3 regions of the Brevibacillus sp. YAE8 genome follow, and region 1 is predicted to be linked to each of the others. Evidence: riboswitches for the same ligand, from Rfam matches in the RefSeq annotation. Region 1 holds a riboswitch; each other region holds the start of a gene.
The links. A riboswitch is a leader RNA that binds a small molecule or an ion and turns the genes downstream of it on or off. The one in region 1 is predicted to bind cyclic di-GMP.
Positions count from the first base shown of each region.

Region 2: it holds a riboswitch for cyclic di-GMP, as region 1 does, so the genes downstream of both, AC27IT_RS04460 (methyl-accepting chemotaxis protein) here and ggt (gamma-glutamyltransferase) in region 1, are expected to answer to the same signal.
Region 3: it holds a riboswitch for cyclic di-GMP, as region 1 does, so the genes downstream of both, AC27IT_RS09330 (GNAT family N-acetyltransferase) here and ggt (gamma-glutamyltransferase) in region 1, are expected to answer to the same signal.

Region 1 is NZ_BAAIYG010000014.1:18,974-21,236, reverse strand. Features, by position in the region: gene ggt (gamma-glutamyltransferase) at 1-924, opposite strand, end outside; cyclic di-GMP riboswitch class I at 1,109-1,197, opposite strand; gene AC27IT_RS16465 (SET domain-containing protein) at 1,420-2,037, shown strand; gene AC27IT_RS16460 (glutamine--tRNA ligase/YqeY domain fusion protein) at 2,122-2,263, shown strand, end outside.
Region 2 is NZ_BAAIYG010000002.1:336,213-338,475, forward strand. Features, by position in the region: gene moaA (GTP 3',8-cyclase MoaA) at 1-980, opposite strand, end outside; cyclic di-GMP riboswitch class II at 1,279-1,362, shown strand; gene AC27IT_RS04460 (methyl-accepting chemotaxis protein) at 1,499-2,263, shown strand, end outside.
Region 3 is NZ_BAAIYG010000004.1:300,581-302,843, reverse strand. Features, by position in the region: gene AC27IT_RS09335 (methyl-accepting chemotaxis protein) at 1-428, opposite strand, end outside; gene AC27IT_RS09330 (GNAT family N-acetyltransferase) at 430-978, opposite strand; cyclic di-GMP riboswitch class I at 1,140-1,223, opposite strand; gene AC27IT_RS09325 (hypothetical protein) at 1,507-1,689, shown strand; gene AC27IT_RS09320 (TrmB family transcriptional regulator) at 1,823-2,263, shown strand, end outside.

The sequences.
Region 1 (2,263 bases):
GTTGTTCAGCACGTTCAAAATCGAGAGCGAGGCCATGCCCTGGGAGTTGGGCGGCACGTTGTACGCCTTGTAGCCGCGATAGTCTACCGTAATCGGCTCCGCCCAGGTGGAGGTATGCTTCTCGAAGTCTTTCAGCGTGAGCAGCCCGCCGTTTTTTTGCAGGTCGGCGACGATTTTTTGCGCGACTACGCCTTTGTAAAATCCGTCGGCGCCTTTTTGGGCAATGATTCGCAACGTTTTGGCAAGGTCCTTTTGCTTGAGAATTTCGCCTGCGGCATACGGCTCTCCGTTCGGCTTCAGGAACGTTTTGCGGAAGCCCTCGAAGCGCTGGAGATTTTTCAGCTCGTTGTCAGTCGGGTCTGTTGCGTACTTGGTCCAGTAAACCTGGTTGGGCGAGACGGGATAGCCGTTTTCGGCGTACCCGATCGCAGGCTCCAGCAGCTTGTGCCAAGGCAGCTTGCTGTTGCCCATGCTTTTGTGCGCGTAGTTGTAGGCTTCCCACCAGCCGGAAACAACGCCGGGAACCGTGTTGGCAGACTCATAGCCGCGGGAAGGAATTTTGTCGTAGCCTTTGCTTTTGTAGTATTCGATGGTTGCCTTTTCGCCAGCTCGTCCGCTGCCGTTCAATGCTTTCAGCTCTTTTGTTTTGGCGTTGTAAATGAGCCAGAAGTTATCCCCGCCAATGGTCGTGTAGTGCGGATAGACGACGGCGAGGGTAGAGGCGGCGGTAATCGCGGCGTCTACTGCGTTTCCGCCGTCTTCCAACGTTTTCAGGGCTGCGGCTGTAGCCAGATAGTGAGGTGTTGTGACCATGGCATTTGGCGACATTGATGTTGGACGATTGGCAGCTTGGACCGGAGCGAATGTTGTCAGGCCGATAGCGGCGGTCAATGCGACGGCAGAAAGTTTTTTCCAAAGTGACATCTCATGAAGCCTCCTTGTATTTTGGTGAAAAGGTTCAACAATCCGACAGCTTTTCGCAGCCTCACCTCCTTGACCGGGACAGACAGAAAATTCCTCATACCTACAAAAATGGACAAAAACAGACAATGAGTGCGCAAAAAAAGACCAATGATATAGGATCATTGGTCTTGTCCTACATCAATATTTCGGTAGCTGGCTGGCATGCCCGCTCGTGCGGAGGTAGCCCCTCTAGCTTTGCGTCGCCGGATTTCCCCGGGTTTGCCGTTTCGATATCAATGAAAAATTAATGCAAATGTTGCAGGTAAAATTTCCTAAACCTGTTTGTCAATAATATAGACGATTTGTCGATTGGGGTAAATAAGGAAATTTCTTTTTATCTAGAAAAAAGGAAGCATCAGGGAAATACGCGTTTTTCACCGACATTCACACACCTCTGTTGGCCGAACTGCTTATGATGATAAAAAGGCACATTTGCCAAGGAGTGAAACAACGACCATGATGCATCCCGATACAGAGCTTCGCTATATCAACGACGAGATCGGGTACGGTGTGTTTGCGACAAAGCTCATTCCCAAAGGCACGATTGTCTGGGTCCAGGATGATCTCGATCAGGTATTAGACCCGGCATTTGTGGAAAAACTGGATCCATTAAGAAAACAGGACGTGCAAAAATATTCGTTCAAAAATCAGTTCGGCAAATACATCTTGTGCTGGGATAAGGCCCGGTTTGTCAACCACAGCTTCCATGCGACCTGTGTGGCGACGATGTACGATCTGGAACTGGCGGCGCGGGACATTTTGCCGGGCGAGGAACTGACCGATGATTACGGAACGCTGAACCTGGATGAACCGTTTGACTGCTTGCCGGAGCCGGGCACGAGCCGTTCAAGGGTGATGCCTGACGACTTGCTGCGCTACTATCGCCAATGGGATGAGATCGCAGCCGCCGCCTTCGAGCGGTTCAATCAGGTTGAACAGCCGCTGCTCCACCTGGTAAGACCTAAGCATTTGCAAACCATTCGCGGCATTACCGAACAGCGGCGGTCGCTCGACTCGATCATTTCGCTGTACTGCCAGCCGCAATCGCGATGGTCAAAAGAGCAGGAGTGGTAGACGCAGCGGGCCGGACAACGGCCCGATTTTGTTGAACTCTGGGAAGAGAATCAGTATTATGGAATGTAAAGGTGAAGTGAAAGGTTGATTTCATTGGAAAACAAGGTAGCGTCATCCAATTTTATCCGCAATATCGTGATTGACGACCTGCAAGCAGGCAAGGTCAAGGAAGTCATTACCCGCTTTCCGCCGGAGCCGAACGGGTATCTTCATATTGGACATGCAA
Region 2 (2,263 bases), on a different contig from region 1:
CGCTTTTGCAGCCCCGGCGTTTCGTCCAGCCGTTCTTCCGAATAGCGCTCGTCGCGCTTTTCCCAGATCGCGCGAATCTGCTCCTGGATTTCTTCGTCGCTTCGCCCGCTGCGCAGCGGCTCGCGCAAGTCATAGCCGGCGGAGGCGAACAGGCAGTTGTACATTTTCCCCTCTGCCGACAGCCGCGCCCGCGTACAGGTAGAGCAAAAGGCTTGTGTCACCGACGAGATCAGCCCAATCTCCTGATCGCTCCCCTCGTAGCGGTAGCGCGAAGCGACCTCGCCGAAGTAGTTCGCCTCGACCGGGACGAGCGGCATTTCTGCGTCGATCATCCGGACGATTTCGCTGGAAGGCACGACCTGATCGAGCTTCCAGCCGTTGCTGTTGCCTACGTCCATGAACTCAATGAAGCGCAGCGTATGGCCTTGCTCGCGGAAATAACGGGCCATCGGCAAAATGTCCTGGTCGTTGACACCGCGCTGGACGACCATGTTGATTTTCACCCCGAGTCCCGCTTCCGCCGCCGCGCGAATCCCGTCGAGCACGGCATCCACCGGATAGCCTCTGCCGTTTAACATGCCAAACCGCTCGTTGTCCAGGCTGTCGAGGCTGACGGTGACGCGATCAAGCCCGGCTTCCTTCAAAGCCTGGGCATGGCGGGCGAGCAGCGAGCCATTGGTCGTCATGGCGATATCGTGAACGTCCTCTATTTTTCGAATCATTCGTATTAATTCAGGCAAATCCCTGCGCACGAGCGGTTCTCCGCCCGTAATCCGGATTTTCCGCACGCCGAGCGCTGTGAATATTTGGGTCAAGCGGGTAATTTCTTCAAACGACAGCAGTTTGTGCTGCGGCAAAAATTCAAACTCCGGCCCGAAAATTTCAGCCGGCATACAGTACCGGCAACGAAAATTGCATTTGTCTGTCACGGAAATGCGCAGATCACGGAGAGGACGCTTTCGTGTGTCACGTACTTGCATCTGCTCTAGCACTGGTGGTCACCCTCCTTTTCCTGGCTGAGCCTGGCATGCCACTCTATCTCCTGTTTGTCTCGTATTGATGTCCAACATGCGATTCCGGCTTTTTATTAGCGTACCATATTCCGCCTGCGAACGGCTCCTGTTCCTGCACTTTTCGCTGTTGCAAAAGCGGTCGCAAGCCGATGAAAATCGGAAAAATGACCCGGTGCACGCCAATGTGCAAACCATTTTTTTTGACTATTCCCTTTTGTATAAACATAGGATAATATGACTATATATTATGCTCTATATATTCCTCTTCAATAAGGAAAGCGAAGATCAGCCGTTTGTATGTGGGCACTTGAATGGCTGGGAGCGAGTAGTGCAACCGACCCTATTTTCGTTGTAGGGTCGGTTTATTTTATCCCAGAACAAAGGCCTTGTCCACTGCTCAGAAACGGCAAGCTGCAGCAATGGCAATCGCCCCCTCTTTCTCAATTTTTGAGTAAATCAATAAAATGTAAAATTCGGAGGTCTGCATGCAATTTTTTGCAAAGAAAGCAAAGCCATGGAATGAGTATGTGAAAGCTTCCCACGCAACTGACATTGCCGAAGTGGGCGAACGCGTGAAAGAGCGCCTGTCTTTTTTGGGCGTGGATCAGGATACATTGGCGCACGTCAAAGAGGCTGCTACCACGATTTACCCCTTTAAAGCAGAGATCGTATCCCGGTTTTACCAGTCGATCACTAACGTTCCCCACCTCCAGAAGATCATCCTCGACAACTCCAGCCTGGAGCGGTTGAAAAAAACTTTGGAGGTCTACCTGGAGCAGTTTCTCACAGCAGAAGTCAACCATGAGTACGTGAAAACGAGAATTGTCATCGGGCAAGTTCACAGCCGCATTCATCTGACAGCCGATCATTTTATTTCTGCACACCATCTGCTGATTCAGATCATGACCACGATTTTGATGGAAAAATGGAGCAATCAGCCGCATCAGATGATGAAAATGGTCACCGCTGTGCAAAAATTGGCAGCATTCGATCAGCAACTGATTGTGGAAGTGTATATGGAAGAGACGTTCAAATCGTTTTTGTTCGGCATCTCCGGCATGCTCAACCATATGACCCAGCTCGACACGACGAAGCAGCTTATCTCGGGAATGGACGAGCAGATCGAGGAAAGCCACAGCGTCACCGCAGCAACGGAAGAAATGAGCGCCTCGATTCAGGAAGTCGCCAACCACGCGGTCAAAGTCGCAGAAGGGACAGACGAAGCGGTGCAATCCGCTGAACAGAGCAAA
Region 3 (2,263 bases), on a different contig from region 1:
ATCAAATGAACAGGATCGGACGTGTAGAAAATCGCTTCGCCGTTCGTCAGGAAATAGTAGGTGACGATCCCCATGGCTGCGATGATGGTCAAGATGTTAATCAGTTTGTCCTGATAAATGCCCATGACCGCGACGAAGAACATGATCGTCATGATGTTGACCAGCCAAGGATCGAGTCCCACGATGACGAACATGAAAATGCCGATGACAGCGAAGTTGAAAAACTTCATGAAGGGAGCCATCTTGTCCCGCCAGGCTGGCCGGTTGGAAAGGTAGGCAAAAGGTGCGAGCACCCCGTACAAAATCCCCAGCACGGTTAAAACGAAGGAGAACGGAACCCCCATGATGAGGTTCACGATCTGGACGATGGTAATGATGCTCGCAAAAACAATGACCACCCAGTTATTTCTTCTTTGTAAGAGTTCCATGTCAGCTAACCTCAACTTTTATTTGTTTGCAAAGCTCTTGATACCAGGCAAATTCGGGCTTGTCCTTGTTCAAATAGGCTTCTTGCAGGTGGAAGACGGTCGGAATGGCATTCGCCCCTTTGTAGAAGACCATCTCTTTCACTTGCGTCGCTCTGACGTTGTATTTACGGTTAATCAACTGAAAAAAAGCCGGATCTGCCAAACCGACTGCATGCGTATATCCGTGTTTTTCTGCATAATCGATCATGAGGGCAACTCCCCATCGTCCCAGCTTTCCGCGGAACTTGGGCAAGACAGCGAAACTGTCCACTTCGACAACTTTCATATCGCTCGTCAAAACATCCTGAAACAAATTTTGCAGATAAGCAGAAGATTTTTCATGTGGTGTAAATTCAAAAGTCCCGCCTGGTTCGTCCTCATCCGACAACAAAAGATAGACGTCGGAACCATCTTTGGCGTATTCCATCTCGAAGCCCATTGAGGTCCAGACACTTTCCTTGATTTGATGGAAAAGAGCCAAAGATTGTGCTGAATCAACCAGTTTGTACATAATACTTCACTCCATTTTTCTCTCTCTTTGTTTTTTCATGTACAAGTCTAGTGTTGATCGATAAAATGGCGCCTCCTTTCTTCCATGTGAGCATAAAAAAGGCCATTCCCCATGCGGAAACAGCCCAAAGTCACCATCATCTTCCTGCTATGCTCATGATGTATGGCAACCCGGCTGTCATGGTCAAAGACTTTAGACCCGTGGTTTTGCGTCGCCACCTTTCGATGACTTTGCCTTTGTCATTCATTTGCGAAAAATGTATAGAAGTGTCGAATTATGCAAAATATAATCCAAGAGAAACAATCTTGTCAAGTTTTGGTAGGGTAAAGTAACCGATTGTTCATAAATAGTCGGCTCCAAATTGGTAGTTTGGACAGAGAAAGATGCGAGGAAAAACAGAGAAAAGATAGGAACATAGTCAGGTTGTGCCGGGACTTTTGCCAATGGCCGACTCAGCTACTTTCGCCTGATGCGTAACAAAAATTTACCATCCGTCCGATAACTAGAAAGAACAGGAGGGATGCGAAAATGAGTCAGGCCAAAACGATTGAGTTTCACTTTTCCGGTGGCGAGCTGGTTAAGATCGAGACAACCGAGCCGGAAGAAATCATCCAAATGGTCGCCAACCAAAAGGATGGGTGGCTGCAATACGATGACATCGTGATTAATGTAAGAAACGTTTCTTACATTAAAGTGCGCGATCTCGCTTAGGCTGCTTGCTTGCCAAAAAGGCCCTCGTTCACGGAGGGTTTTTTTTATTTTCGCTTGTGCCGGGAAAAGCACATTGACAAAGGAACGAACCTGAACCTATAGTGAGTATAAAACTAACTACTAAGAGGTCGGGATGGAAGACATATACAAGGAATTGCAAAAGCTCGGATTTTCCCAGTACGAGTGCAAGGCTTACATCAGTCTGCTCAAGCACTCTCCGATCACCGGATACGAAATCAGCAAACGCTCTGGCGTGCCGCGCTCCATGATTTACGAAGTCGTGGGCAAGCTCGTTGACAAAGGGGCTGTTTACACCGTGCCTTCCGAGCCTGTCACGTATGCGCCGCTGCCAGCAAGAGAGCTGGTCCGCAGGCTGCGCGGGCAGTTCGAAGCGTCCTTCGACTATTTGGAAAAAAACTTGTCGGCCTTAGAGTCCGAGCAAGAGATCGACGTCATTCGGCGAATTAGCGGTGACGAGCTGGTGCTCATGGAAATGAGGCAAATGATCGAGCAGGCTGGCGAGGAAGTGTGGCTGTCGATCTGGGAGCCTCAGGTGCCTTTTATCCAGGAGGCG